Regions from separate parts of the Cellulosimicrobium sp. Marseille-Q8652 genome, predicted to be linked through region 2. Evidence: riboswitches for the same ligand, from Rfam matches in the RefSeq annotation. Region 2 holds a riboswitch; each other region holds the start of a gene.
What was found. Region 2 has a riboswitch for thiamine pyrophosphate ahead of ACWPWV_RS11105 (TenA family protein). Riboswitches for the same ligand answer to the same signal wherever they lie in the genome.
Positions count from the first base shown of each region.

Region 1 (7,115 bases), on a different contig from region 2:
TCCGACGGCGGAGCCGTGGCGGGCGTGCTCGACGCGCACCCGGCGGACGTCGTGCTCATGGACCTGCGGATGCCGGGCGTCGACGGGATCGAGGCGACCCGCCGGGTGCGGGCCCGCGCGGACGCGCCGGCCGTCGTCGTGCTCACGACGTTCGACTCCGAGGAGGAGGTCGTGGGCGCGCTGCACGCCGGCGCGTCGGGCTACCTGCTCAAGGACATGGCCCCGCAGCGGATCGTCGCCGCGGTCCTCGCCGCGGCCGCGGGCGAGCCGGTGCTGTCACCCGCGATCGCGCGACGGCTCATGTCGTCCGCCGCCTCGGCGGGCGGGACGCGGGAGCGGGCGCTCGCGACGCTCGGCCGCCTCACCGCGCGCGAGCGCGACGTGGCCGTCGAGATCGGTCGCGGCGCGAGCAACGCGGAGATCGCGGCGCGGCTCTACCTCTCCGTCCCGACCGTCAAGGCGCACGTGTCGAGCGTGCTGCTCAAGCTGGGCGTCGAGAACCGGACCCAGGTGGCGCTCGTCGTGCACGACGCCGGCGCCGACGCGGGGGCGTGAAGACGCGACGCCCACCGCCGAGCACGACCTGGAGGTCGTTCTCGGCCGGAGAACGACCGCCAGGTCGTGCTCGACCGTCAGTCGCCGGGCCACTCCCCCGTCCAGCGCTCGAACGCGCGAGCGCCGCCACGGTCGATGAGCGCCTTGACCACGGCGTAGATCGCGCCCTGGATGAGAGCCGCGAGCACGATCTCCTTGAGCGGGTACTCCGACTGGAGCGGGCCCGGGGCGTCCTTGCGGTCGCCCGGCGCCACCTTCTTGTAGACCTGCTTGAACACCTGACCCGCCACCAGGCCGCCCACGATCGAGCTCGCGAGGCCGACCGGTCGGTACAGGATCTTCGCGGACTTGCTGCCGCCCTTCTCGGGGAGGTTCTCGCCGATCGATGCGTCGCTCATCCCTCGACGCTAGGACGAGGTCGACGACGTCGCGCGCCGAACGGGCGCAGGGTGCCCTCGTCGCGCCGTCAGCCCGGGACGACCGCGCAGCCCGCGAGGTCGAGCGCGACCGCGACCTCGTCGCCCGGCACCCCGTCGCCCGGCTCCCCCGCCTCGTCCGCCGGGCGTGCCCCGAGCGCGACGACACGGACCGTCCCCGCGCCACCCGCGACGCCCGTGCTGCCCTCACCACCCGGGAGCGCGACGTCGACCGTGATCTCGGTCGCGCCGCGGCGGAACACGCTGCCGACGACGGTGCCGGGCCACGGACCGTCCGACGGCCCGACGACGCGCAGGCCCCGCGGCCCGATCGCGAGCACCCCGTCGACCGGCGTCCCCGGGGGGAGAGCCGGCCCGGTGGCCGGGGGCAGGGACAGGTCGGCGATCGCGACGAACGCCTGGTAGCCCAGGAACTCCGCGACGCGGCGCGACGACGGCGCGCGCCACAGCTCCTCCGGCGGCGCCACCTGCAGCACCCGGCCGGCGTCCATGACGGCGACGCGGTCGGCCACGGTGAACGCCTCGTCGTGGTCGTGCGTGACGAACACCGCGGTCGTGCCGGTCGCCCGCAGCGCGGCGCGCAGGTCGAGCGCGAGCCGCTCCCGCAGCCCGCGGTCGAGCGCGGAGAGCGGCTCGTCGAGCAGCAGGAGGCGCGGGCCCGGCGCGAGGGACCGCGCGAGGGCGACGCGCTGCCGCTCGCCGCCGCTCAGCGTCGTCACCGCGCGCCGCTCGTACCCCGCGAGACCGACGACGCCCAACAGGTCCCGCACCCGGTCGTCCCGCTGCGCGCGCGGCAGGTCGGCGATCCCGTACGCGACGTTGCCCGCGACGTCGCGGTGCGGGAAGAGCTGGCCCTCCTGGAACATGAGCCCGAACCCGCGCCGGTGCACGGGGACGCCCGCGAGGTCGTCGCCCGCGAAGCGCACGGTGCCGGCGGCCACCGGCTCGAGCCCGGCGACGGCGCGCAGCAGGCTGGACTTGCCGCACCCGCTCGGCCCGAGCAGCGCGAGCACCTCGCCGGGTGCGACGTCGAGCGAGACGCCCGCGACCGCCGTCGTGCCGGGGTCCCGGCGACCCCCGCGGCGCGACCCTCCCCCGTACCGCACGACGACGTCCCGCACCCGCAGCCCCGCACCGTCCGCCGCGTCGTGAGCGGGCCGCTGCGCCGCTCCGGGCGCGACGGGCCGGGTGGTCGGGTCGGTCTGCACCATCAGAACTCTCCTCCGGGGCGGTCGCCGCGCAACCGCTCGGCGAGCAGCATGACGACGGCGGTGAGCAGGGCCAGGACGACGCTCGCCGCCAGCGCCATGCCCTGGTTCTCCGCGCCGGGACGGCCGACGAGCCGGAAGATGACGACGGGCAGGGTCGCGGTGTCGGGGCGGGCCAGGAACGACGTCGCGCCGAACTCGCCGAGCGACACCGCGAACGCGAACCCGACCGCGAGGCCGAGCGACCGCGCGGCGATGGGCCCGTCGACGCTGCGGAACACGCGCCCCGGCGCCGCCCCCAGGGTCGCGGCCGCCTCGCGGAGCCGGGGGTCGATCGCGCGCAGCGTCGGCAGCACCGTGCGCACGACGAGCGGGATCGCGACGACGGCCTGCGCGATCGGTACGAGCAGCCCCGAGGTGCGCAGGTCGACGTCGAGCCCGAGCGGCCGGTCGAGCGTGACGAGGAAGCCGAAACCGACCGTCACCGCCGACACCCCCAGCGGGAGCATGAACAGGGAGTCGAGCGCGCCGATCGCCCGCCGGCCCGTGCGCGAGCGCGGTCGCCGGGACACGACGAGCGCGACGAGCCCCCCGATCGCCACCGCGAGCAGCGTCGCGAGCGTCGCCGTGCGCAGCGAGTTCGCGGCGGCCTCCCACACGGTGACGGACAGCGCGTTGCGACCGCCCGTCGTGCCGAGGTTCGCGTAGTTGTCGAGGCCCCAGCCGCCGCCCGGCACGCGCAGGGACCGCACGACGAGCGTCACGAGCGGCAGACCGACGAGCACCACGACCACGACGGCGGTCAGCGCGGCCGGCAGGAGGTCGCCGCCGGGCCGGCCGCGGACCGGTCCGCCGGCGGGCCCGCGCTGCCACAGGCGCAGCGGGTGCGCGGCGCTCGACGCGGCGGTGAGCGTCAGCGCCCGCTCCCGCTTCGCGCGCGCGCGGTTCGCGACCGCGAGCGCGGCCACGACGACGGCGAGCTGCACGACGGACAGCACCGCGGCGGTGCGCAGGTCGAGGAACTGCGTCGTCTGGATCCAGATCTCCGTCTCGATCGTCCCGTACCGGATGCCGCCGAGGACGAGGACGACGCCGAACGCCGTCGCGCAGAAGAGGAACACGATCGACGCCGCGCTCGCGATCGCCGGACCCAGCGCGGGCAGGGTCACCGTCCGGAACGCGCGCCACGGCGTCGCCCCGAGCGCGCGGGCCGCCTGCTCCGCGCGCGGGTCGAGGTGCTCCCACAGCCCGCCGACCGTGCGCACGACGACCGAGTAGTTGAAGAACACCAGCGCCACGACGATCGCCGCGAACGTCCCGTCGAGCCGCAGGAAGCCGAGCGGCCCGCCCTCGACGAGGAGCGTGCGGAAGGCGACGCCCACGACGACCGTGGGCAGCACGAACGGCACGGTCACGACGGCGCGCAGCACGCGACGCCCGCGGAACCGGCACCGGTACAGCACGTACGCGCCGGGCACGCCGAGCAGGAGCGAGAACGTCGTCCCGAGCACGGCCTGCCACAGCGTGAGCCCGACGATCCGCCACGTCCGCGGGTCCGAGAACACCTCCGCGAACCCCGACAGGTCGAGACCGCCGTCGGCCCCGACGAACCCGCGCGCCACGAGCGCCAGCACGGGCCACGCGAAGAACACCGCGAGGAAGACCAGCGGCACCGCCGCAGCGACGCCCCAGAGCACGCCGCGCCCGACGGCGCCCCGCACCAGGGGCCCGGGACCGGGACGGGTCAGTCGACGACCGTCGCCGTCCACGCCTTGATCCACTCGTCGCGGTGCGCGTCGATCTCCTCGGGCGCGACCTCGAACGGCTCGTCGGAGAGCGGCGCGAACTGCTCCCACTCGGCGGGCAGCGCGACGGTGTCGTCGACGGGGTACATGTACATCTGGCCCGGCACGTCGGCCTGGAACGCCTCGCTCACGAGGAAGTCCACGAGCTGCTGCGCGCCCTCCGGGTTCTCGGCGCCCGCCAGCACGCCGGCGTGCTCGACCTGGCGGAAGCAGGTCTCGAGCAGCGCGCCCGTCGTCGACGACGTCCCGTCCTCGGCGACCGTGAACGCGGGCGACGTGGAGTACGACAGCACGAGCGGCCGGTCGCCCGCGCCCTCGCCCCCGGAGAAGTCGACGGAGTACGCGTCGGACCAGCCGTCGACGACCTTGACGCCGTTCTCCCGCAGGTCGGCCCAGTACTGCTCCCAGCCGTCCTCGCCGAACGCGCCGACGGTCGCGAGGAGGAACGCGAGCCCGGGCGACGACGTCGCGGGGTTGGTGACGACGAGGAGGTCTCGGTACACGGGGTCGGCCAGGTCCTCGAGGGTCTCGGGCTCCGGGACGCCGGCCTCGGTGAACCACGCGTGGTCGACGTTGACGCACACGTCGCCGACGTCGACGGGCGTGAGCTCGCCGTCGCCGACGGCGTACTGCTCCGCGGACGCCGGGAGGTCGGCGGGCGTGTACGGGTCGAGCACGCCCTCGTCGATCGCGCGCGTCGCGAACGTGCTGTCGATCCCGAAGACGACGTCGCCGAGCGGGGAGCCCTTCGTGAGGACGAGCTGGTTGACGAGCGCGCCGCCGTCGCCGGGCGCGACCTGCTCGACCGTCAGGCCGCTCTCCTCCTCGAACGCGGCGAGCACCTCGTCGCTCACGGCGAACGAGTCGTGCGTGACGAGCGTGACGGTGCCGCCCCCCGATGCCGCGTCGCCGCCGGCGTCACCGCCCGCGTCGCCGTCGCTCCCGCACGCGGCGAGCGCGAGGAGCGCGAGCGTGGTCCCCGCGGCGAGCGCGGCGGTGCGGGCGGGCCCGGCGGTGGCTCGCCCGGCGGTGGTGGCCCTGGTCGTGTGCTGCACGTGTCCTCCCTGGACGTTCAGGAGGGGTCCAACCGCCGGGTCGGCACGGGGCCGACGCCGACGGGTGATCGAGATTCCCGACTTCCTCCACCGGTGCTAACCGGATCAGGTTCGAGGGTCTGCGGTGGTCCGCACTCTCAGCTCCCGGGGAGCTCCCCTGTCGTTCCCGGCGAGCGTACACCGCGGTCGCCGCCGCACGGCGTCGACGCAGGCCAGGGACTACGGTGGTGCGCAGCACACCGGCCCGAGGCCGGACCGCCGACCCGATGGAGGAGCACCCGTGCCAGACACCGAGGAGAAGGCCACTCTCGCCGTCAAGGTGGGGACCGTCGCCCTGACGTTCGCCGCCGGCTGGGCGGCGCAGAAGCTCGTCACGCTCGTGTGGGCGAAGGTCACGGGGCACGACGCGCCGAAGGACCTGGACGACGAGGAGGTCGGCATCGTCTCGGCCGTCACGTTCGCGGCCGTCGCCGCCGGGGTCGGTGTCCTCGCCCGGCGGTTCGCCGGCAAGGAGGCCAAGCGCGTCGTGACGCGCTTCCTGTCGTAGTACTCGGCGCGGCCCGGGTCGGGGGCCGCCGCGCAGCCCGGGTACCCTGGCGCGCGTGACGGCCCCCGTCCCGATGACCTCACCGCCCTCGCCGGACACCGGCCCCGGGCCGACCGGCCCGTCCGTGCTGCGCGCGGGATCGCACGTGCTCGTCGACGCGGGACGGCTCCTCGTGCGGCACTGGCCCGCGCTCGTCGCGGTGGCGGTGCTCGCGCAGGTGGCTCACGAGCTCGCGCTGCGGGCCGCGCTCGCGGTCGCGCCGTCGTCGGGAGAGCTCGGGCTGCTCGTGCTGTGCCTCTCGCCCCTCGCGACGGTCGTCGGGATCGTCGTCATGCTCCACGTCCTGCGCCGGGAGCCGCGGGACGACCGCGACCGCATCGAGGTGCGTGCGCTGCTCGGGTCGATCGCGTCGGTGCTCGTCCCGTACCTCGTCATCTACGAGTTCTACGGCGGCCTGTCGTCCGACTGGCAGGCGTACGTCGACTCCGCCGCGCTCGACCACGCGTTCGCCGCGGGTGCGGGGATCCAGACCGCCGACCCGGTCCCCGAGGGCTTCGGGCTCACCGTCGTGCTCCTCGTGGCCGGCGCGCTGCTCGCCCGCAGCGTCCTCGAGCGCGTCGCGAGGCGCATGGAGCGGGGCGTCGTCGAGGCGGGCGGGGAGGCCCGGCGCAGCGCCCGCACGGCCGCCGTGCGCATCCTCGCCGGGTACTGCGAGGTCGTCTGGATCGTCATCGGCGCCTTCACCGTGACGGCGGTCGTCGGGCGCGTCCGGGAGTGGTGGGCGTCGCGCGTCGTCGTCGTCGAGGTGACGACGTGGTGGGACGGCGTCGTCGCGCGCGTGGACGTCCTCCAGCCGCTCGTCGCCGCCTTCGGCCCGACGACGTCGCTCCTGCTCGCGGGGATCGTCACCGGGCTCGTGGTCCCGCTCGCGTGGCTGACGCTCGGGACGATCGTCTACGGCGTCGAGGCGATCGACGTCGTCGACCCCGTGCACGCGCCGGCCGACGCCACGGGGCGGACCGCCCGCGTCGTCGACCGGTTCAACCGCACGCTCGGCACGAGCGGTGCGCGCAGGGCGTGGGAGCTCATGCTGGACCCGGGCCGGCGCTTCGGCGGTCTCGTCGGCGCGCTCGGCATGCTCTGGCGGAGCAGGTGGAGCGCGGTGCTGCTCTTCTGCGTCGCGTTCGCGCTGCTCACGCTCGCCGAGCAGGTCGTCCTCACGGCGGCCCAGGCCGTGCTCGGCCAGCCCGGGATCGTCGTGTGGCGCGCGGTGATCGACCCGCTCGAGACCGTCGCGACCGTCGCCGTCCAGGTGCTCACGACCGTGCTGCTCGCCGCCGCCGCCGACGCGCTGCTCGCGAACCTCGGCCTGCCGTCGGCCCTGCGCACGCGCCGCCCCCGCACGGCGCCGAGCTCCACCTCAGTCGGCTGATACGACCGTCGCCCGCGGCCCGGTGTCCCGGACGCTCTCGCCCCGCGTCGCGCCGAGCAGCGCGGCCGCGACGGCG
Region 1 covers NZ_CBCOPS010000001.1:2,126,691-2,133,805, reverse strand. Annotated here, with positions in the region: gene ACWPWV_RS09460 (response regulator) at 1-555, shown strand, start outside; gene ACWPWV_RS09455 (DUF4235 domain-containing protein) at 633-953, opposite strand; gene ACWPWV_RS09450 (ABC transporter ATP-binding protein) at 1,022-2,203, opposite strand; gene ACWPWV_RS09445 (ABC transporter permease) at 2,203-3,969, opposite strand; gene ACWPWV_RS09440 (thiamine ABC transporter substrate-binding protein) at 3,945-5,060, opposite strand; TPP riboswitch at 5,126-5,229, opposite strand; gene ACWPWV_RS09435 (DUF4235 domain-containing protein) at 5,341-5,607, shown strand; gene ACWPWV_RS09430 (hypothetical protein) at 5,663-7,039, shown strand; gene ACWPWV_RS09425 (GntR family transcriptional regulator) at 7,028-7,115, opposite strand, start outside.
Region 1: it holds a riboswitch for thiamine pyrophosphate, as region 2 does, so the genes downstream of both, ACWPWV_RS09440 (thiamine ABC transporter substrate-binding protein) here and ACWPWV_RS11105 (TenA family protein) in region 2, are expected to answer to the same signal.

Region 2 (7,115 bases):
GGATCGAGGCGATGGCCGAGATCGAGGACATGGCCCGCTACGCGACGCGGAACTACGCCACGATCGAGGAGAAGGACCTCCGCTTCGTCATGATCGAGGGCGCCGGGCGCATCCTGCCCGAGCTCAGCGAGCCCATGGCGGGCTACGCGCTCGAGGAGCTGAAGAAGCGCGGCATCGAGTTCCACCTCAGCACCTTCCTGTCGTCGTGCGTCGACGGCCACGTGGTGACCTCGACGGGTGTCGAGTTCGACTCCGACACGATCGTGTGGACCGCGGGCGTGAAGGCGAACCCGGTCATCAAGGACTCGTCCGACCTGCCCTCCGACAAGATGGGCCGCGTGACCGTGCTGCCGACGCTCCAGGTCGTGGACGCCGACGGGAACGTCGTGCCGAACGCCTGGGCCGCGGGCGACTGCGCCGCGGTGCCGGACGTGCTGAACCCCGGCAAGTTCTGCCCGCCGAACGCCCAGCACGCGATCCGTGAGGCGACGCGCCTCGCCGACAACCTCGCGCTCGAGCTGCACAGCGAGCCGCCGGTCGAGTACCGCCACAAGAACGTCGGGACCGTCGCGTCGCTCGGCCTGTACAAGGGTGTCGCGGAGCTGTTCGGGGTCTTCAAGCTCCGGGGCGTGCTCGCCTGGCTCATGCACCGCAGCTACCACGTGCTCGCCATGCCGACGGGCAACCGCAAGCTCCGCATCTTCATCGGGTGGATCGGCCAGTTCCTCATGGGCCGTGAGCTCGTCTCGCTCGGCTCGCTGCACGACCCGCGCGCCGAGTTCCGCGCCGCGTCCGTGCCGCCGAAGAAGGACGGGGAGCCGGTGAAGCAGGCCGCGCAGGGCTCGGCCGCCGCGGCGGAGGCCGGTGGCTCCGACGCGACGATCGACTCGGACGAGCGGACTCCGGCGGCCAAGGCCTCCTGAGAGGTCTCCGGACCTGCCGGGGGTTGCCGGCACCTGACCGACGACGAGGGGCGAGCCGTGACCGCGGCTCGCCCCTCGTCGCGCCCGGGCCCGGCACGCACCCGGCCGGTCGGCGGACCGGGGGAGGGTGGCGCACCCAGAGGACGGCGCACCCGGTAGATTCGGGGCGCGCCCCCATGGCCCAACTGGCAGAGGCGGCCGGCTTAAACCCGGCGTGTTCCGGGTTCGAGTCCCGGTGGGGGCACGTCGGCCCGGCGGGCGACGGGCCCGGCGGCGCGGCGGGCCCGGCTCACGACAGCCCGGTCGGCCCCTCCGGCTCGGGGTCCGGCGCGGGCGCCTGGCCCAGGACGACGAGGTTGCCGTCCGGGTCCTGCACGCGCGCGACGCGCTCGCCCCACGGCTGGTCCGCCGGTGGCTCGACGACGGTCGCGCCGCCGGCGGCGAGGTGCTCGACCGCGTGGTCGCAGTCGTCGACGTACACCCACAGCGTCGTGCCGCCGCGGACGTCCGCCTCGTCGGCGAGGCCGATGCCGAGCGGGGAGCCACCGACGTGCACGTTCACGTACACCGGAGGGCCGTCGTCGGGGAACGCGTACTCCACCGTGCCCCGCAGGAGGTCACGGTAGAAGCCGAGGGACCGCTCGACGTCGGCCACCGTGAGGATCGGGAAGAGGCTCCGGAACATGCGTCCATGGTCGGCCCGTCGGGGCGCTGACGCGCGGCGGGACCGGTCGGACACGTCCGGTGCTGCGCGCTCGGGTCCTGCTAGGGTGCCGACGAACCACGCGGGGTGTCCCGCCCGGGCGACGAGCTGCGGGCCGAGGGACTGAGACGAGCGGTACGGCCGCTCGGACCCGTCGAACCTGATCTCGCTAGCACGAGCGGAGGAACGTGGGCATGACGACGTCTGCCATCACCACCCTGACCACCCCCGGGCGCACCACGACGGGCACCACCACGAGCACGGCGGGGGGCACCCGTGCCCCCGGCGTCCTCGTCCGGGACGACGAGGACGGCTTCACCGCCGGGCTCGGCCGCCGGTACGCGCACCTGTTCGCCGAGTTCTACGACCACCCCTTCCTCGCCGGGCTCCGCGACGGGAGGGTCGAGCCCGCCGCCGTCCGCCACTACGTGGGTCAGGACCACCAGTACCTCACGGCCTACCTGCGCTGCTACGGCCTGGGCATGGCGCTCGCGCCGGACCGCTCGTGGGCCGCGTTCTTCCACGGCAAGGCGGGGTTCCTGCTCGACGACGAGTCCCACGCCCACCACGCGATGTGCGACTTCCTCGGCGTCCGGTACGAGGACGTGCAGGTGTCGCGGCTGGCACCGAGCGCCCAGGCCTACGTCGACCACATGCTCTCCGCCGGCCGCGACAGCCTGGGCGTGCTGCTCGCGGCGCTGCTCCCGTGCCCGTGGACGTACATCTGGTCGGCGCGACGCTTCTGGCTCGACGAGCGCGCGACGACGCCGGGGGCGATCGCAGCGGACCACCCGCTCGCCGGGTGGTGGGAGTTCTACGCCGCCGAGCGGACCGAGGACGTGCTCGCGGACCTGCGCGCGCGGCTCGACGCCCTCGCCGCCGACGCCGGCGAGGCCGAGCGCGCCCGCATGGAGCACGCGTTCGAGCTGAGCTGCCGGTACGAGACCCGGTTCTGGCAGATGGCGTCCACGCTCGAGGACTGGTGAGCCTTACGCCGACAGCAGATCCGCGCCCCGGCCCGGCGACGCCCGCACCGGGGCGCGGGTAGCGTGACCGGCATGGACGGACGGAAGGTCGCCACGCGGGACGCAGTTGGGCCGCGGCCCGAGGCGCGGCGCGCCGAACCGCTCCTGCGCCAGGTGATGGGCGACATCCTGCGGCGCGCGCGGCTCGCCCAGGGCCGCACGCTCGTCGACGTCTCCACCGCCGCCCGCGTCTCGACGGCGTACCTGTCGGAGGTCGAGCGCGGTCGCAAGGAGGCGTCGTCGGAGGTGCTCGCGGCGGTCTGCGCGGCCCTCGGGATCCGGCTCGTCGACCTCGTCGCGCGGACGGGGGAGGAGCTGCGGCCGGTCGGCCCCGTGCTGGTCCTGTCGTCCGCCGGGGCGCGCACGCCCGCGCACGCCCGGCTGGCCGCGCGTCCGAGGAGCGCCGGACCGGGTCGCCCGGTGACCGGACGCGCCGTCGGTCACCGGACCCTCGCCGTGGCCTGACCCCGGGCGCCTGGGCGCACCTCCGGTCGCGGCGCGTGCGCCCTCCGCCCCGGGGTGGTGCGCCGCCGTCCCGTGTCGCTGCCCGCCCGTGCGCACCGGGCGGCGTTACGTTCGACCCATGACCGAGCCGCCCGTTCTCCAGGATCTCGTCGACGACGTCGCGTTCCTGTCCCACGAGCACCAGCTGCACCTCGCCGACCTCTACGGCGACGACTCGTGGCACGCCGACCTGTCGGCCGGAACGTTCACCTTCACGTCGGCCTCGGGTGCCACCACGGAGTGCCGTCTGCAGCTCGTGGGGACGTCCGCCCCCGGACCGGGGACGTGGATGTGGGGATGGCAGAACGTCAACGGCTTCCCCGACGAGGTGCTCGTGGTGGCCGAGAAAACCCGGGGCACCGGCCTGGCCGAGACCACGACCGCCGAGCTCTCGCTGTCCGAAGGGCTGCCGCACCGGCTCACCCTCGCGGCCAAGGCGACGACCCGGCCGTCCGCGCACTACAGCGCGCCCGTCGACGGCGACGGCAGCGGGACGCGGGCGTGGCTCCTCCTGGAGCACCCGACCCTCGAGCTCCCGGCGCCCGGCCTGCCGCGTGTCGTGCGGACGCTCAGCGAAGGGCTGCTGTCCGCGACCGTGGCCGACCACCGCCGGGCGGTGCTCGCCTACGCGGACGGCCGCGGGCTGGGGGTGGAGCCGGGCGACGACGGGGCGGTGGTGCTCGTCGTCCCGGGTGGTGCGGTGACCGTGACGTTCGACGACTCCGCCCGGATCACGCAGATCCAGGCGACGGCGCGACCCGTCGCCCCGCCCGACGCGGAACCCGCCCCGGGCGACGCGGACCCTGCCCCGGCCGAGGCCGGCACCGAGGACACCGCGCCGGCCGGCGCGCAGCCGAGCACGCCGCCGCGCCGGCGCTGGTTCCGCCGGCACGGGTGAGGCGCTGAGGGATCAGCCCCAGGTCACGCTGCGGGAGTCGCCGAACGCGTTCGTGCGGATCCAGACCTGCGCACCCGGCTGCCCGTAGTGGCACCACATCCCGCTCCGCGGGAAGTTCCCGTTCGCGTCGGTCCGCAGCGGGCGGTTGTTGCGGTCGACGGAGTACGTGCGCGTGCCCTCGAACATGTGGTCGCCGTTGTGGCTCGTCCAGCACGACACCGTGAACGGCGTGTTGGGCTCCGCACCGGAGATCGACAGGTCGACGATCGCGCAGGACGAGTGGGTGCACGTGACGGACGGGTAGTTCGATCCCTTGTACGCCTGGAGGACGGGCGCGGGCCGCTTGTCGGACGTCGCGCTCCGGCAGGTCTGGTTCGCCGCGCCCTCGGTCGGGGTGACGGTCACGCAGATCTCCCGGGTCTCCGAGTAGCCGACGCTCAGCGTCCCGGACCCGGACGCGCTGTTCGAGCGCACGGCACCGGTGACCGACGTGGTGTACGGGCGACCGTTGTCGGACGTCGACCAGCTGTAGGTGATGGCGCGGTCTCCGCCGCTCACCGTCAGCGTCGGCGCGGGGATCGGTCCGTACGGGGTCGCTGTCGCGCTCGAGGCAGGTCCCGGCTCGTCGGCGCCGTCGACGCCGGCGACCGCGCGGACCTGGATCGTCGCCTCGCGGCCGTCGGTGAGGCCGCCGACGACCCTGTTCGCGGCGAGGGCGGCCCAGCCGCCGCCGGCGTTGTACTGGTACCGGATCTCGTCGGCGCGCACGCCGCTGCCGGTCGCGGCGCCGAAGGAGAGCTCGACCTGCCCGTCCGACCCCGTGGCGCGTGCGCTGAGACCCGAGACGGCGCCGGGCGCGGCGAACGCACGGACCGCGTTGGACGCGGGGGAGCTCTCGGCGTCTCCGAACTTGTCGGTGGCCTTGTTGTGCGCCCGGACACGGAACGTGTACCCGGTGGTGTCGGCGGGCAGACCCACGGTCGTGCTCGTCGCACCGCCGCCCGCGGTCACCGTCCGCACGACGGAACCGCCCTGGAGCACGTCGACCGAGTACTGCGAGATCGCCGCACCGTTCGGGTCGGGTGCCGTCCAGGAGACCTCCATCTGCGACGTGGCGCCGATGGACGTGCGCCGCGCGGTGGGCGCGGCGGGCGCGGCGGGCTTGCCCGCGGGGGTCTCGGACGCGGAGGTCTCGCCCCACTCGGACGGGTCGGGTGCGCGGTTCTCGGCCTGGACCTGGACGGTGTAGGCCTGGCCGTTGGTCAGGCCCTCCCAGGTGGTGGTGGTCTCGGTCAGGCACGTCTTGTCGGTCGCGCCGCCGGCGGGGGCCGGGGAGATGCGCAGGTTGACGCACTCGATCGCGGACCGGTCGGTGTAGGTCGCGTTCTTCCACGTGACGGTCAGGGACCCGTCGCCGAACTCGAGGGTGGGTGCGGCGGGCGGGTCGGGCTTCTCGTCCGGGCGCGCGACGGCCGAGGGCGGGGACGCGGGGCCGTCGCCGACGGCGTTCGTCGCGAGCACGGTGAACGTGTACTCGACGTCGTTGGTCAGCCCGTCCAGGGTGCAGGTCGTGGTGCCGCACGCCTTCTCGTACCCGTTCTGGGACCGCACGGTGTAGCCGGTGATGTCCGCGCCGTTGTTGTTCGGCGGGTCCCAGGACAGCACGACCGTCTTGGAGCGGACCTCCTCGACCTGCGGGGTCGGCGGTGCCTCGGGCTTGCCGAGCACGGTGATCTGGATCCGGCCCTCGACCTCCCGGTCGGGGTCCTGCGTCGCGTCCTGGACCCGGTAGCGCACGACCATCACCCCGACGAAGTCCTCGCGCGGGGTGACGGCCACCTGGTCGCCCGCGAGCGACACCGTGCCCTGGCCGGTCTCGACCACCGCGTTGAGGAGCGTGAGCGGGGTGTCGGGGAACGGGTTCGAGTCGTTGTCGAGCACCGGGACCACGGTCTCCTTGCCCTGGTGGGCGTCGGCGACCGCGTCGTCGTTCGCGCGGGCCAGCGGCCGCGTGGACGCCACCACGGTGAGACGGGCCTGCGTCGCCACGGGCGGGTTGTTCTCGTCGGAGACCGTGACGGGGACCTCGACGACGGTGCCCTTCTGCACCTCGGGCGTCGCCTGGGCGCGCAGCGTCGAGCCCTCCACCGAGACGGTGATCCCCTGACCCGGCGCCGACGCCTTGAACGACAGGGCGTCGCCGTCGGGGTCGGTCGCGAACCGCGCGAGGTCGACGGACGCCTCCTCGCCCGCGGCGACCTCGAGGGTCGCGTCGCGCAGCTCCGGCGGCAGGTTCTCCGGCGGCAGGACCGTGATCGGGAGGGTGAGGAGCGCGACGTTGCCCTCGGGGTCGTCCGGGCCCGAGCCGTCGGTGACCTCGACCGTGACCGACGCCGGCCCGTGGTACTCCGGGCTCGGCGTGTAGGTGATCTGCGTGACCGACGTGACCTCGCGGGAGCCCTCCGTGGCCTTGACCGTCTCCTCCGTCGTCAGGCGCGGCGTGCGGCCCTCGACCACCAGCACGTGCTCGGTGATGTCGATGTCAAGCGACTGACCGGCGACGACCTCGAGGGACGTGCCCGGGCGCAGCGTCGGGACCTGGTCGGTCAGGCCGGGGACCCTGACGAACGCCCTCGCGGTGAGCCCGTCGACGTCGGTCACGGCGTAGGTGAGCACCTGACGCTGCTCGGTGAGCGTCACGACGAGGTCGCCGTCCTCGCTCACCGTCGCGGTCTGCGCGTCGGTCGAGACCTCGAGCTCCGTCGCGGCACCGTCGGGGTCCTCGTCGTTGGCCAGCACGGGGACGCTGACCTCGGTCTCGCCGAGGATCTCCTCGACCTGGACCGCGTCGTCACGCGCGACGGGGGGCAGCAGCGGGGCGTCGGCGGCGACGTTCACGGTGATCGCGCCGGTGGCCCGCGCCCCGTAGGTGTCCTGGATGCCGTAGTAGAACGTGTACGCGCCGTCGTCCGGCGGGGACGTGATGACGATGCGGTCGGCGACGACCTCGGCGCCCAGGTCGTGCTCGTCCTCGACGGCGGACGGGACGAGGGCGATCTGGT
Region 2 covers NZ_CBCOPS010000002.1:238,171-245,285, forward strand. Annotated here, with positions in the region: gene ACWPWV_RS11090 (NAD(P)/FAD-dependent oxidoreductase) at 1-923, shown strand, start outside; tRNA gene ACWPWV_RS11095 (tRNA-Leu) at 1,094-1,167, shown strand; gene ACWPWV_RS11100 (VOC family protein) at 1,213-1,608, opposite strand; TPP riboswitch at 1,700-1,830, shown strand; gene ACWPWV_RS11105 (TenA family protein) at 1,821-2,612, shown strand; gene ACWPWV_RS11110 (helix-turn-helix domain-containing protein) at 2,685-3,116, shown strand; gene ACWPWV_RS11115 (DUF6882 domain-containing protein) at 3,235-4,053, shown strand; gene ACWPWV_RS11120 (Ig-like domain-containing protein) at 4,066-7,115, opposite strand, start outside.

Region 3 (7,115 bases), on a different contig from region 2:
CACCCTGCCGATGTGACGGGGCGCACGAGGTGAGGACTCTCCACGCATGACCGCTCAGGACCCCGCCACCACCACCGCTGCCGCGACGAGCAGCGAGGCCGCGCGGACGGCCATCCGCAAGGCGCGCGGCGCCCTCGCGCGGTACCGCGTCCTCGCGATCGTCACCGGTGTCATGCTCCTGGTCCTGTGCGTCGAGCCTGCTCATGAAGTACGTCTTCGACGTCAGTGACGACGTCATGCGGTACCTGCTGTGGATCCCCTTCGCGCACGGCTGGATCTACGTCGTCTACCTCGTGACGGTCCTCGACCTGTGGACCAAGATGCGGTGGGGCTGGGGCCGCCTCGCGACGATGGTCTTCGCGGGCGTCGTCCCGGTCATGTCGTTCGTCCTCGAGAAGAAGGTGCACACGGAGGCCGAGGCGAAGGCTCGCCGGCCTGGAGGAGCGGTACGGCGCGTGAGCTCGTCGACGGCTGCCCCAGGCCTGGCCCCGCTCGTCGAGCCCGGTCGGTGACGACCGCCGAGCTCGAGCGCTACGCCCGGCACCTCTCGCTGCCCGGCGTGGGGCCGGAGGGCCAGGCGCCTCGCGGCGGCCCGGGTCCTCGTCGTGGGGGCCGGAGGCCTCGGCAGCCCGGCCCTGCTGTACCTCGCGGCCGCAGGAGTCGGCACCGTCGGGATCGTCGACGACGACGTCGTCGACACGTCCAACCTCCAGCGCCAGGTGGTCCACGGCGGTCCGGACGTCGGTCGTCGCAAGGTCGACTCCGCGCGCGACACGATCGCGGACGTCAACCCGCACGTGCGCGTGGTCGAGCACGGGGTGCGTCTCGACGCGGCGAACGCGCTCGACGTGCTGCGGGGGTACGACGTCGTGCTCGACGGCGCCGACAACTTCCCGACGCGCTACCTCGTCTCGGACGCCGCCGAGGTGCTCGGGCTGCCCGTCGTGTGGGGCTCGATCTACCGCTTCCAGGGCCAGGTCAGCGTGTTCTGGGGTCGCCCTCGCTACGTGGGCGTGCCCGACGCCGTTGCCTCCTCGGGCGGCGACGTCACCGGCGTGACCGGCCCGGCGGGTGCGGGCGCGCGGGGCGTGACGTACCGGGACGTCTTCCCCGTCCCGCCGCCGCCCGGCGCCGCGCCCGACTGCGCGACCGGCGGCGTGCTCGGCGCGATGTGCGGCACCGTCGGCTCGGTCATGGCGACGGAGGCGATCAAGCTCCTCACGGGTGCCGGCACGACGCTCTTCGGCAGGCTCGCCGTCTACGACGCGCTCGACCTCACGTGGCGCCAGCTCGCCGTCCGCCCGGACCCCGCGCGCGAGCCCGTGTCGGAGCTCCTCGCCGGCGACGACGCCTACGCCGCGTTCTGCGGCCTCACCCCGGCGGCCGGTGCGGCGCCGGCTCCCGGCGCGGCGGACGTGCCGGTCGAGATCGACGCGCACGAGGCCGTCACCCTTCTCGCGCCCGACGGGGGCGCGCGTCCGGGGGCCTACCTGCTCGACGTGCGCGAGGACTGGGAGGCGCGGGTGCGCCCGGTCCCGGGCGCGACGCTCGTCCCGAGCGGCAGCTTCCTCGGCGGTTCCCCGGGGGCGCCGGACACCGCGGCACGCGCGGCGCTCGACGACCTCCCGACCGACCGGCCCGTCGTCGTCGTGTGCGCGATGGGCGCGCGGTCGGCCCGCGTGGCCGACGTCGCGCGCGCCGCGGGCGTCGACGCCCGTTCCGTCGTGGGCGGCGTCCCCGCCCTGCTCCCCGAGCTCGCGACGACACCGCCCTCCGCGAGGTAGAAGCCGCCGTCGCGAGGCAGTGCTCCGCGTGCTCTGTCTCGCGACGCCCGTCCTGTCTCGCGGGCAGGGGCGTCAGAGCGCGAGGTCGAGCCTGCCCTGCGGCGACGAGCTCGCGAGCGCGCCCTCGCGGCGCGGGATGCGTCCGGCACCGGCGGCGAGGCGCCCCGACTCCACGGCGAGGCGCATCGCGTGCGCCATCCGCACGGGGTCGGCGGCGCGCGTGACCGCGGTGGCGAGCAGCACGCCGTCGCACCCGAGCTCCATCGCGAGGGTGGCGTCCGACGCGGTCCCGATCCCCGCGTCGAGGATCACCGGGACGCGCGCCGCGGCGGCGATCGCCTCGATGTTGCGCGGGTTGAGGATGCCCAGCCCGGTGCCGATGGGCGCACCGAGCGGCATGACGGCCGCGCAGCCGACGTCCTCGAGGCGCCGCGCGAGGATCGGGTCGTCGTTCGTGTAGGGCAGCACGACGAACCCGTCGCGCACGAGCTGTTCCGCCGCCTCGACGAGGCCGATCGGGTCGGGCAGGAGCGTGACGTCGTCGGCGACCACCTCGAGCTTGACCCACTCCGTGCCGCACGCCTCGCGCGCGAGGTGCGCGGTGAGGACGGCCTCGCGGACCGAGAAGCAGCCCGCGGTGTTGGGCAGCGCGCGGATGCCGAGGCGGTCGAGCAGCCCCCAGATCCCGGCGTCGGGCGACCCGTCACCGCCCGCGCGGACGGCGACGCGCCGCATCGCGACGGTCGTGAGCGCGGTCCCCGACGCGACGAGCGCGTCCTCGAGGGTCAGGAGGTTCGCCGCGCCGCCGGTCCCCATGACGAGCCGCGAGCCGATCGTCGTCCCGGCGACGACCAGGGCGTCGTCGTGGGTCGGCAGGGTGGGGTCGGCGGTGCGCAGGGTCTCGGCCGGCATGCTCATCTCCCTCAGCCGCCCTGGACGGCGGTGACGATCTCGACGCGGTCGCCGGGTGCGACCACGGTGCTCGACCACGTGCCGCGCGGCACGACGGCGTCGTTGATCGCGACGGCGACGCCCTGCGGCGAGCCGTCCGTCACGTAGGCCGGGACGAGCGCGGCGACGAGGTCCTCGACGCCCGTGGTCGCGTCGAGCGGGTAGGGCTCGCCGTTGACGAGCGCGGTCGGTGCGGTGGTCTGGGTCACGGTGTCAGCTCCGGGTCGCAGGGGTGGTGGCTGGGCGGGCGGTGAGAGGGGCGAACCGGCCGGCACCGGTGGGGGCGAGGGCGGCGTGGGCGTCGGGCGGCAGGCGGGCGCCGGTGATCCCCGCGACCACGGCCTCCGCCGTGAGCGGCGCGAGGAGGATGCCGTTGCGACCGTGGCCCGTGGCGACGTGCAGCCCCGGGACGTCCGTGGAGCCGACGAGCGGCAGGTTGTCGGGCGTCGCGGGCCGGGCGCGGGGCGTGACGTCGACGAGCGCGGCCTCGTCGATGCCCGGGAGCAGTGCGCGGGCGTCCCGCAGGAGCGCGAACACGCCGCCCGCCGTCGCGCGGCGGTCGTCGGGGTTCTCCTCGGTCGTCGCGCCGACCACGACCTCGCGGTGCCCGGCGCAGCCGTCGCCCTGCCCGTCCGGGACCGGGTCGCGCGGCACGACGTAGACCGGGCGCCCCTGCACGACGCCGCGCACCACGTGCTCCAGCGCGAGGTCGGGCCCCGCGTCCAGACGCAGCGTCTGGCCCTTCACGGGGCGCGTCGGCACGCGGACCTCGGGCACGTCGGCGAGCAGCGCGCCCGTCCGCCAGCCCGCCGCCAGCACGACGGCGCCCGCCCCGTGGAGGTGGCCCGCGGCGTCGGGCACGCCGACCACACGGCCGGTCGCGTCCCGGACGACACCGGTCGCGGCATGCCGCACGACGGCGGCACCCGGTTCGGCACGGAGCGCCGCGAGGAGCGCGGAGTGGGTCGCCCGCGGGTCGACGGCGTGGTCGTGCGGCGCCCACGCGGCGCCCGCGACGCGCGTCCCGAGATGGGGCTCGCGGCGGCGGGCGTCCGCGAGCGTGAGCTCGGACGAGTCGAGGCCGTGCGCGGAATGCAGCGCGAGGACGCGGCGCAGCAGCGCGAGGTCGTCCGCGTCGTACGCGACGGTGAGCGTCCCGGCGGTGCGCAGACCCACGTCCGCGCCGGTCACGTGCTCGAGGTCGGCGGCGAAACGGGGCCAGGCGCGCGCGGCCGCCAGGTGGAGCGCGAGGGCGTCGCCCTCGCCGAAGTCGGCCTCCGTGACCGGCGCGAGCATCCCCGCCGCGGCGTGCGTCGCGCCGTCGCCGGGGGAGGGGTCGAGGACGGTGACGGTCAGGCCGGCGCGGACGGCGCGCCACGCCACCGCGAGCCCCACGATCCCGCCCCCGACGACCACGACGTCGCGCGCGCCGTCGGGAACGGGGAAGTCCGCGGGCAGGGCCGTGCACGCGGACGTGGCCGCGGACGTGCCCGTGGCCGGGACGGCAGGGGGGTGCATGTTCGCTCCCTTCGCTGGCATGACCCAGATCAGGTTCGACGGTCGGCTCCTACGCCCTCTCAGCCCCGTGCGGGGCTCCCGTGCTCTCGGCCACAGTACCCGCCGGGGCGGCGACGTCGCCCTACACTCCGACGGGTGAACACCGAGACCTCCGAGGCGTCGGGCGCCGACGCCCGCGCCCGCCTCGCCGCCGCCCGCCTGTACCTGTGCACCGACGCGCGCGAGGAGCGCGGCGACCTCGAGGACTTCCTGCACGCGGCGCTCGCGGGCGGCGTCGACGTCGTCCAGCTCCGCGACAAGACGCTCGACGTCGCGCGCGAGCTCGAGCTCCAGGAGGTCGTGGCACGCCTCGCGGGCGAGCACGGCGCGCTGTGGGCCGTCAACGACCGGGCCGACGTCGCTGGCCTGACCGGCGCGCCGGTCGTGCACATGGGCCAGCGCGACCTGCCGGTCGACGCCGTGCGCACGCTGCTCGGCCCGGTGCCGGTCCTCGGCCGCTCGACGCACTCGGCCGAGCAGGCCGCCGCCGCGGAGGCCGACCCGGACGTCGACTACTTCTGCGTCGGCCCGCTGTGGTCGACCCCGACGAAGCCCGGGCGGGCCCCCGTCGGTCTCGACCTGCTGCGCGACGTCGCCGCGACGGCGCCCGCGACGCCGTGGTTCGCCATCGGCGGGATCGACGCCGGACGGCTGGACGCGGTGCTGGACGCGGGTGCGACGCGCGTCGTCGTGGTGCGGGCGATCACGGAGGCCGCGGACCCCGAGCGCGCCGCGCGGACGCTGCGCGAGCGCCTCGACGCCGCGGTGGGGGCCGCGTGACGCCGCTGCTGGCCGGCACGCTCGCCGTCGCCGCGTTCGCCGCGGGGATCGCGCTGCTCGTGGCGGGCGGACGTCGCAGCGGGCGCGCACGCGCCGTCGACCGCGTGCAGGTGCCGGCGCGCTCGCTCTCCGAGACGCGGACGCTCGCGGGGGAGGAGCACCTCGTCGAGTACCCGGCGCCCGACGGGTCGCCGCTGCGCGCCACGGTCCACGTGGCGCGCGTGCGCGTCCCCGGGCAGCCGTACGTGTTCGACGGCACGGTCTGGGTCGCGCGCGACGACCCGACGGACGTCGTCGCCCGCTCGTGGGGTCGCCAGACGGGCGGGTTCGTGCGGATCGTCGTCGGTGTCGTGCTCGTCGTGGCGGCTCTCGGCCTGGGGCTCGCCGCGGGGGTCCTCGCGTTCGTCGGGACGCTGCCCGGCTGACGCGGGAGGACGTCCCGCAGGGCGGCCACCGTTCGAGCGGGGTTCCCGCGCGACCTATCCTTGTCGGGTGACGTCTTCCGCCACCGCCCCCGACCACCTCACCACGGCCCAGGTGGCCTCGACCCCGCGGCCCGTGCTCGTCGTCGACTTCGGCGCCCAGTACGCACAGCTCATCGCGCGCCGCGTGCGCGAGGCCAAGGTGTACTCCGAGATCGTGCCGCACACCTTCACGGTCGAGCAGATGCTCGCGAAGGACCCGGCGGCGATCATCCTCTCCGGAGGCCCGTCGTCCGTCTACGCCGCGGGTGCGCCGTTCGTCGACCCCGCGCTGTTCGAGGCCGGCGTCCCGGTCATGGGCATCTGCTACGGCTTCCAGGCGATGGCGGCGGCGCTCGGCGGCGACGTCGCGCAGACCGGTCAGCGCGAGTACGGCGGGACCGAGGTGTCGGTCTGCGAGGCCGGCGTGCTGCTCGCCGAGACGCCCGAGAACCAGACCACGTGGATGAGCCACGGCGACGCGGTGCACCGCGCGCCCGAGGGCTTCGAGGTCCTCGCGACGTCGTCGGGCTCGCCCGTCGCCGCGTTCGAGGACCGCGAGCGGCGCCTCTTCGGCGTGCAGTGGCACCCGGAGGTCAAGCACTCCGCGCACGGCCAGACCGTGCTCGAGCACTTCCTGTACGACGGCGCGGGCCTCGCGCCCGAGTGGACGCCCGGCAACGTCATCGCGGACCAGGTCGCGGCGATCCGCGCGCAGGTCGGCGACGCGCGCGTCATCTGCGGCCTGTCCGGCGGCGTCGACTCGTCGGTCGCGGCCGCGCTCGTGCAGAAGGCCGTCGGCGACCAGCTCACGTGCGTGTTCGTGGACCACGGCCTGCTCCGGGCGGGCGAGGCCGAGCAGGTCGAGCGCGACTTCGTCGCGGCGACGGGCGTGAACCTCGTCGTCCGGGACGAGCGCCAGCGGTTCCTCTCCGCGCTCGCGGGCCACAGCGACCCCGAGACCAAGCGCAAGATCATCGGCCGCGAGTTCATCCGCGTGTTCGAGGACGCCGCGCGCGACGTCGTCGCCGACGCCGGTGCCCACGGCGAGGAGGTCAAGTTCCTGGTCCAGGGCACGCTCTACCCCGACGTCGTCGAGTCCGGCGGCGGCGAGGGTGCGGCGAACATCAAGAGCCACCACAACGTGGGCGGCCTGCCCGACGACCTGCAGTTCTCGCTCGTCGAGCCGCTGCGCACGCTGTTCAAGGACGAGGTCCGTGCCGTCGGGCTCGAGCTCGGCGTGCCCGAGGAGATCGTCTGGCGCCAGCCGTTCCCGGGCCCCGGGCTCGGCATCCGCATCGTCGGCGAGGTGACGGCCGAGCGTCTCGAGACCCTGCGCGCCGCCGACAAGATCGCGCGCGAGGAGCTCACGAGGGCCGGCCTCGACCGCGAGATCTGGCAGTGCCCCGTCGTGCTGCTCGCGGACGTCCGCTCCGTCGGCGTCCAGGGCGACGGCCGCACCTACGGCCACCCGGTCGTCCTGCGCCCGGTGTCCTCCGAGGACGCCATGACGGCGGACTGGACCCGCCTGCCCTACGACGTGCTGTCCGTCATCTCGACGCGCATCACGAACGAGGTCAAC
Region 3 covers NZ_CBCOPS010000001.1:343,522-350,636, reverse strand. Annotated here, with positions in the region: gene ACWPWV_RS01525 (hypothetical protein) at 47-229, shown strand; gene ACWPWV_RS01520 (DUF3817 domain-containing protein) at 204-512, shown strand; partial or broken gene ACWPWV_RS01515 (ThiF family adenylyltransferase) at 509-1,784, shown strand; gene ACWPWV_RS01510 (thiazole synthase) at 1,857-2,696, opposite strand; gene thiS (sulfur carrier protein ThiS) at 2,708-2,944, opposite strand; gene thiO (glycine oxidase ThiO) at 2,949-4,253, opposite strand; TPP riboswitch at 4,243-4,345, opposite strand; gene thiE (thiamine phosphate synthase) at 4,389-5,072, shown strand; gene ACWPWV_RS01490 (hypothetical protein) at 5,069-5,497, shown strand; gene guaA (glutamine-hydrolyzing GMP synthase) at 5,565-7,115, shown strand, end outside.
Region 3: it holds a riboswitch for thiamine pyrophosphate, as region 2 does, so the genes downstream of both, thiO (glycine oxidase ThiO) here and ACWPWV_RS11105 (TenA family protein) in region 2, are expected to answer to the same signal.

Region 4 (7,115 bases), 1.4 Mb from region 2:
CGACGGCGGTCGCCCGCCCGTCGCTCACCGCCTGGCGGGTCCACGCGACCGGCGCCGCGAACACGCGGTTGCTCGTGAGGACGGCGGCCGCGACGTCGAGCGGGCCGTCGTTGACGACGAGCGCGACGTCCTTCGCGCCGGTCGACTTGAGTCCGGCGGCGACGCCGGCGGCCCGGAAGCCCAGGGGCGACGTGACGGTCACGGGGCGACTCCCTCGGTGGTGAGGCCCGCCGTCTGCGGCAGGCCGAGAGCGATGTTCATGGACTGCACCGCGGCGCCCGCGGTGCCCTTGACGAGGTTGTCGATCGCCGTGACGGTGACCACGCGGCCCGCGGCGTGGTCGACGGCGACCTGGACGAGCGCGGTGTTGGCCCCGAGCGTCATCGCCGTGCTCGGCCACCGCCCCTCGGGCAGCACCTGCACGAAGGGCTCCCCCACGTACGCGTCGTCCCACGCCTGGCGCACCCGCGCGTCGAGCTCGGCGGGCCCGAGACCGGCGACGGCGTCCGCCAGCGGTGCCGAGACCGTCGCGAGGATCCCTCGCGCCATGGGCACGAGCGTCGGCGTGAACGAGATCCGCACGGCCGACGCCCCCGCAGCGCGCAGGTTCTGCACGATCTCCGGGACGTGCCGGTGGCTCCCGCCCACGGCGTACGGCTGGGCGGACCCGAGCCCCTCAGACGCGAGCAGGTGCGGCTTGAGCGACTTCCCGGCACCCGAGTACCCGACCGCCAGCACGGCGACGACGTCGCCCGGGTCGACGACGCCCGCGGCGACCCCGGGCTGCAGGCCGAGCGTGACCGCCGTGACGTTGCAGCCCGGCACGGCGATCCGGCGCGCACCGGCGAGCCGCTCGCGCTGGCGCGTCTCCGTCGCGCGGGCGCCCGGGTCCTGCGTGAGCAGGAGCTCCGGGAGCCCGTAGGGCCACGTGCCCGCGTGCTCCGAGCCGTAGAACTGCTCCCAGTCCGTCGCGGACTCCAGCCGGTGGTCCGCACCGAGGTCCAGCACGAGGACGTCGTCGGGCAGCTGCGCCGCGATCTCCCCCGACGCACCGTGCGGCAGGGCGAGGACGACCACGTCGTGGCCGACGAGGTGCTCGACCGTCGTCGGCAGGAGCACTCTGTCGGCGAGCGAGCGCAGGTGGGGCTGGTGCTCCCCGAGCGCCGTGCCCGCGTTGCTGTGCGCCGTCACGGCACCGATCTCGACGTCGGGGTGCCCGGCGAGCAGGCGCAGCATCTCGCCCCCCGCGTACCCGGACGCTCCCGCGACCGCCACTGTGATCGTCATATGCATCACTATACATAGTTATACATCCGGTCGTCGTCACGGTCGTGCGCGTCGGGATGCTGCGTCGCGGAGGGGTCGGCCCGCGCGCCCGCCTAGGCTGCTCCCATGCATGCGATCGTGGCCCGCGAGGCGGGCGGCCCCGACGTCCTGGAGCACCGCGAGCTGCCCGACCCGACCCCCGGGCCGGGACAGCTCCTCGTCCGCACGGCGGTCGCGGGCGTCAACTTCATCGACACCTACAAGCGCGCGGGCGTGTACCCGGTGCAGTACCCGCACGTCGTGGGCAGCGAGGGTGCCGGCCACGTGGTCGAGGTCGGGGACGGCGTCGAGGACTTCGCCGTGGGCGACCGTGTCGTGTGGACGGAGGCGCCGGGCTCGTACGCGGACCTCGTCGTCGTCGCGGCGCGCGAGGCGCTGCACGTGCCCGACGCCGTCTCGCTCGAGGACGCCACCGCCGTCGCGCTCCAGGGCCTGACGGCGCACTACCTGTGCACGTCGTCGTACGCCGTCCGCCCGGGCGACCGCGTGCTCGTGCACGCGGGAGCCGGCGGGGTCGGCCTGCTGCTCACCCAGATGGTCGTCGCGCGCGGCGGGCACGTGGTCTCGACGGTCTCGACGCCCGCGAAGGCCGAGCTCGCGCGCGGCGCGGGCGCCGACCACGTGGTCGAGTACACGGCGCTCGGCGACCTGACGCACGACCTGCCGGAGATCGTGCGCGGCCTGACGGGCGGCGAGGGCGTCGCCGCCGTGTTCGACTCCGTCGGCAGGGACACGTTCGACGCGTCGCTCGCGTCGCTGCGCCGCCGCGGGACGCTGGTCCTCTTCGGCGGGTCCTCGGGCCAGGTGCCGGCGTTCGACCCGCAGCGCCTCAACGCCGCCGGGTCGGTCTTCCTCACGCGCCCCAAGCTCGCCGACCACACGGCGACGCGGACCGAGCTCGTCGAGCGCGCGACGGAGGTGCTCGGTGCGGTCGCGGGCGGGACGCTGCGCGTGCGCGTCGGCGCGACCTTCCCGCTCGCCCACGCCGCAGAGGCGCACCGTGCGCTCGAGGGGCGTGCCACGACGGGCAAGGTGCTGCTCGTGCCCGACGCCGCGGCGTCGGGCACGACCGGGGGCGCGGCATGAGCTGGGACTGGGTGCCGGCCCGACCGGGCGAGGAGGACGGGTCCGACGGCGGTCCCTCCCCTGCGCTGCGCCGCGCCGTGACGGTGCTGGCCGTGCTGTTCACGGGGGTGCTCGTCGTCTACTACCTGACGATCGGCGTCCGGCAGGGCGACGACCGGTGCGTCGCCGAGCGGCCCGACGGCGTGGCGGCGAGCCAGGTCGAGTCGCGGTGGCGGTGGTGGCCGCCGGGCACGGAGTGCGTCTACCCGACCGGGACCGGCGAGGTCGCGCGGGCCTGAACCCCGTCGTCCCCGGCGGGCTCCGCGCGCGCTCCGGGACCCGGCCCGAGCGCGTGCAGGTGGTCGACGGGCCCCCGACCCGTCCCCACCTGCAGCGCCGCACCGGCGCGCAGCGCTCCCGTGAGCCAGTCCTTGGCCTCGCGCGCCGCCTCGGGCCAGCCCGAGCGCTGGGGGCGCAGCGCCGCGAGCGCCGCCGAGAGCGAGCACCCGGTGCCGTGCGTGTGCGGCGTGTCGACGCGCTCGGCGTCGAACGTCGTGACGCGGCCGGCACCGCCGCTCGCCGGGTCGGGCTCGACGAGCGCGTCCGGCGACGTCGACCCGGCGAGGTGGCCGCCCTTGAGGAGGACTGCGGTCCCGCTCGCCGCGACGAACGCGCGCGCCTGGTCCAGGGCGAGGTCCCACGCGGTCGCGACCGGTGCGCCCGCGAGGACGGCCAGCTCGGGCAGGTTCGGCGTCACGACGTCCGCGCGTCGCGCGAGGTCGCGCACGGCCTGCTCGGCGCCGGCGTCGAGCAGGCGGTGCCCGGACGTGGCGACCATGACCGGGTCGAGCACGACGTGCGGCGACGGCTCGCCACGGGCCCGCCGGGCGGCCGCGAGGTCGTCGAGCCACCGACCGATCGCGTGCGCGTTCGCGGCGTCGGCCACCATCCCGATCTTCAGCGCGTCGATCTCGACGTCGTCGGACACCGCGTCGAGCTGCTCGCGCAGGAACTCCGGGCCCGGGACGTGCACGGAGCGCACGCCGTGCGTGTTCTGCGCGACGAGCGCGGTGGTCACGGCCATCCCGTACGCGCCGTGCGCGCAGAACGCCTTGAGGTCGGCCTGGATGCCCGCACCCCCGGTCGGGTCGGTCCCGGCGACGGTCAGGACCCGCGGACGCGAGGGCCGCGATGCTGGAGAGGTCGAGAGGGCGAGCGTCATCGCCGGACATCCCTTCGCTAGTACGAGCTAGATCAGGTTCGACGGGTGTGATCTCAGCCCTGGTCGCCCAAGGCACCCCGTGTCGGTCCGCTCATGCTAGCGGCGCGGTGCGCCGTCCCGGCGCGCCGCCCGTCGTCACTCCTGGTGGATCGCCTCGCCCGCGATCTCGAGGGACACCTTCTTGCCGACGAGGAGGCCGCCGGTCTCGAGCAGCACGTTCCAGACCAGGCCGTAGTCCTCGCGGTCGAACTCGCCGGTGGCGTGGAAGCCGAAGATGTCGCGGCCGTAGGGGTCGCGTCGCGCACCGCCGTACCGCATCGTCAGGTCGATCGGGCGGGTGACGTCGCGGATCGTCAGGAGGCCGCTCACCACGAAGTGGCCCGCCTCGGCGGGTGCGACACGGTCCGCGGCGACGGTCGCGCGCTCCGGCGAGCGGTTGCGCAGCCTCGCCCACGCGAGGATCGCGTCGTCCTGGATCCCCTGCCACCGGACCCCCGTGCTGCGGAACTCGAGCGTGGGGTACGTCTCGACGTCGAGGAAGTCGGCGCTGTGCAGGTGCACGTCACGGTCCGCGTGGTGCGTCGTGAGGCTCGCGGACTCGATCGTCGCCGCCACGGCCGAGGCCAGCGGGTCCTCGCCCACGAGGACGGTCGCGCTCGCCCGGGTGAACTCGCCCCGGACCGGCGAGACCATCATGTGCTGCCCGGCGAACCCCACCCGCTTGTGCGCCTCGTCGAGCACGTAGGTCCCCGCGTCCGGGACGGTCATGCCGTTCCACTGCCGGACCGGTCGTGTCGTGGTCATCCGTCGCCCTCCGGGGTGCCGTGCTCGAGCCGCGACCGCGACGAGCGCTCGGACTTGGTCAGGTGTCCGGGAGAGCATCGCCGATTGTTAGGTGAACTTTCAACCATTCGGCGCGTGACCTTCCGGACACCGCGCGAGGCCGGCTCCGCACGGACGACCCGTGCGCGGCGCACGCCGAGGACGTGCGCGGTGCACCTCGTCCCTGCGCAGCGCCCGGACGACCGTGGAGACATGACGCACCACGACACGGCCGTCCCGTCCCCCGACCCCTCGTCGAGCGCCGGTCCGCACCCCCGGGCCGACCGCCGGCGCGGCACGGCGCCGCGCACCGTCCGTCCGACGTGGGCGAGCGCGCTCTCGTCCGGCTGGCCGCTCGCGGTCGGCCTCGTGGTCGCCGCCACCGCGCACGGCCGCCCGGGCGCCCAGACCTCGCTGCTCGGGGAGCCGCCGCGGTGTCCGCGCTGACCTTCCTCGGCGAGCACGCCCGGTGGACCGCGACCGGCGTCGTCGCCGCCCTCGTCGCGTGGACCGGTGTCACCGCCCCCGTGGTGCAGGACGTCGCGTGCTGGGCGCACGAGCCGGACGTCGCGCCACCGCTGGCCGAGCCGGGCGAGGCGCTCGACCTCGCGCTCGGCGCGGCGCTCCTGGTACTACTGTGAGCGTGACGGCGCTCACCACGGCACGAGCGGGGCGCCCGGGCGACCGGCCGTCCCGGCCGCGACCGGGTCCGCCGGTCGACGCCCGCCTCGCACGCGGCGCGACATGGGCCTGGGTCGTCGGGACGCTCGCGTGCTGCGTCGTCCCGCCCTGGGCCGTCGCAATCGACGCCCCGTCCCCGCTCGTGCGCTGGGTGGCCCCCGTCGTCCTGGTGGCGCTCGTCGTCACGCAGTCCGCGGCGGTGCTCTGGGCGGTGCCGCCCGTGACGAGCCCCCGCGACCGCGCGGTGCGGGCCCGGGCGCACGGCGCGGTCGCCGTCGCCGCGCTCGTCGTCCTCGCGCCGCTCGCCCACCCGGGGTGGGCACCCTGGGCGTGGGTGGCCGGCTCCGTCGCCGGCACCGCGCCGCTCGTCGCCGGACGCTGGTGGGCCCTCGGCACCGGCGCCCTCGCCCTGGCGTCCACGGTCGGCGTCGCGCTCGCGGGCGGCTCGTCGCTCGCCGGCTCGCTCGTCGTGCTCACGACCATGGGCGCGAGCGTCGCGCTCCTCACGGCTCTGCCCGTCGGCCTGTGGCGTCTCCTGGCGCGTCAGGAGGCGGAGCGCGAGGTGCGCGAGCAGCTCGCGCTCGCCGAGGAGAGGCTCCGGTTCGCCCAGGACGTGCACGACGTCCTCGGCCACACCCTGTCCGTCCTCGCGCTCCGTTCCGAGCTCGCGGCCCGCGTCGCGCTCGTCGACCCCCCGCGCGCGGCCCGGGAGAGCGCCGCGGCGCACCGGCTCGCCCTCGAGGCGCTCGACGACGTCCGGCGGGCGGCGGCCGGACGTCGCGAGACCGACCTCGCCGCCGAGATCGCCTCCGTCGCGCAGGTCCTGCGCTCCTCGGGCCTGCGGTGCGCACCCGACGTCCCGCAGCCGTGGGACGCCCCGCCGGCGGCCGCCGCGACGTTGTCCCTCGTCGTCAAGGAGGCCGCGACCAACGTCCTGCGCCACTCGCGCGCGACGTGGTGCTCGCTCGCGCTCGAGGAGGCCGACGGGCTCGTCCGGCTCGTGGTCTCGAACGACGGCGCGGGGCGCGCACGGACGCCCGTCGCGTCCGTCGCGTCCCCGGCGGGCAGCGGCCTCGCCGGCCTCGCGGACCGGCTCGCGGCGCGCGGCGGCGGTCTGTCCGCCGCGCGCGACGCGGACGTCTTCACCGTCGTCGCGTGGATGCCGGTGGCGGCGTGATCCGCGTCGTGCTCGTCGACGACGAGGAGCTCGTGCTGGCCGCCGTCGCGGCGCTGCTCGACCTCGAGCCGGACCTCGAGGTGGTCGGCCAGGCGGTCGACGGCCGCACCGGCGTGAGGCTCGCGCTGGAGCACCGGCCCGACGTCGTGGTCGTCGACCAGCACATGCCGGGGCTCGACGGCCTGGGGGTGACGGCCGAGCTCGCGCGCACCCTGCCCACGGCGGCGGTCGTCGTCCTGACCGGGCGCGCCCGCGCCTCGCTGCTGCGACCGGTGCTGGAGGCCGGCGCGATGGGGTTCGTCCCCAAGGGCGCGCCCGGTGCCGTGCTCGCGGACGTGGTCCGGCGGGTGCACCGCGGCGACCGGTACGTCGACCCCGCGCTCGCGGCCGAGGCGCTGACCGCACCCCCGTGCCCGCTCAGCCCGCGCGAGCTCGACGTGCTGCGTCGCGCCGGGGACGGCGCGTCGACCCGCTCGGTCGCCCGCTCCCTCCACCTGTCCGAGGGCACGGTGCGCAACTACCTCGCCGCGATCGTCACCAAGCTCGGGGTCTCCGGCCGCGACGAGGCGCGGCGCGTCGCCGAGGAGCACGGCTGGCTCGACGCGCGCTGACGGGACGGGCCCCCTGCCGGCACCCCCCGTCAGCGGCTCGGCAGGTCGCCGGGCATCGGGTCGTCGTCGCCCCAGCGCGTGACGCGCAGCCGGCGGCCGTCGGGGCCGGGCAGCGTGCGCCCGGCGCGGGCGGCGTCGTCGAGCGCGGCCCGCAACGATGCGGGCGAGTCGTGCGTGACCCGGAGGAAGGCGCCCGAGAACGGATCGAGCT
Region 4 covers NZ_CBCOPS010000002.1:1,598,047-1,605,161, forward strand. Annotated here, with positions in the region: gene argJ (bifunctional glutamate N-acetyltransferase/amino-acid acetyltransferase ArgJ) at 1-202, opposite strand, end outside; gene argC (N-acetyl-gamma-glutamyl-phosphate reductase) at 199-1,293, opposite strand; gene ACWPWV_RS17120 (quinone oxidoreductase family protein) at 1,393-2,412, shown strand; gene ACWPWV_RS17125 (hypothetical protein) at 2,409-2,690, shown strand; gene thiD (bifunctional hydroxymethylpyrimidine kinase/phosphomethylpyrimidine kinase) at 2,654-3,613, opposite strand; TPP riboswitch at 3,606-3,703, opposite strand; gene ACWPWV_RS17135 (YceI family protein) at 3,749-4,417, opposite strand; gene ACWPWV_RS17140 (hypothetical protein) at 4,649-4,882, shown strand; gene ACWPWV_RS17145 (hypothetical protein) at 4,870-5,076, shown strand; gene ACWPWV_RS17150 (sensor histidine kinase) at 5,079-6,293, shown strand; gene ACWPWV_RS17155 (response regulator) at 6,272-6,904, shown strand; gene ACWPWV_RS17160 (SDR family oxidoreductase) at 6,934-7,115, opposite strand, start outside.
Region 4: it holds a riboswitch for thiamine pyrophosphate, as region 2 does, so the genes downstream of both, thiD (bifunctional hydroxymethylpyrimidine kinase/phosphomethylpyrimidine kinase) here and ACWPWV_RS11105 (TenA family protein) in region 2, are expected to answer to the same signal.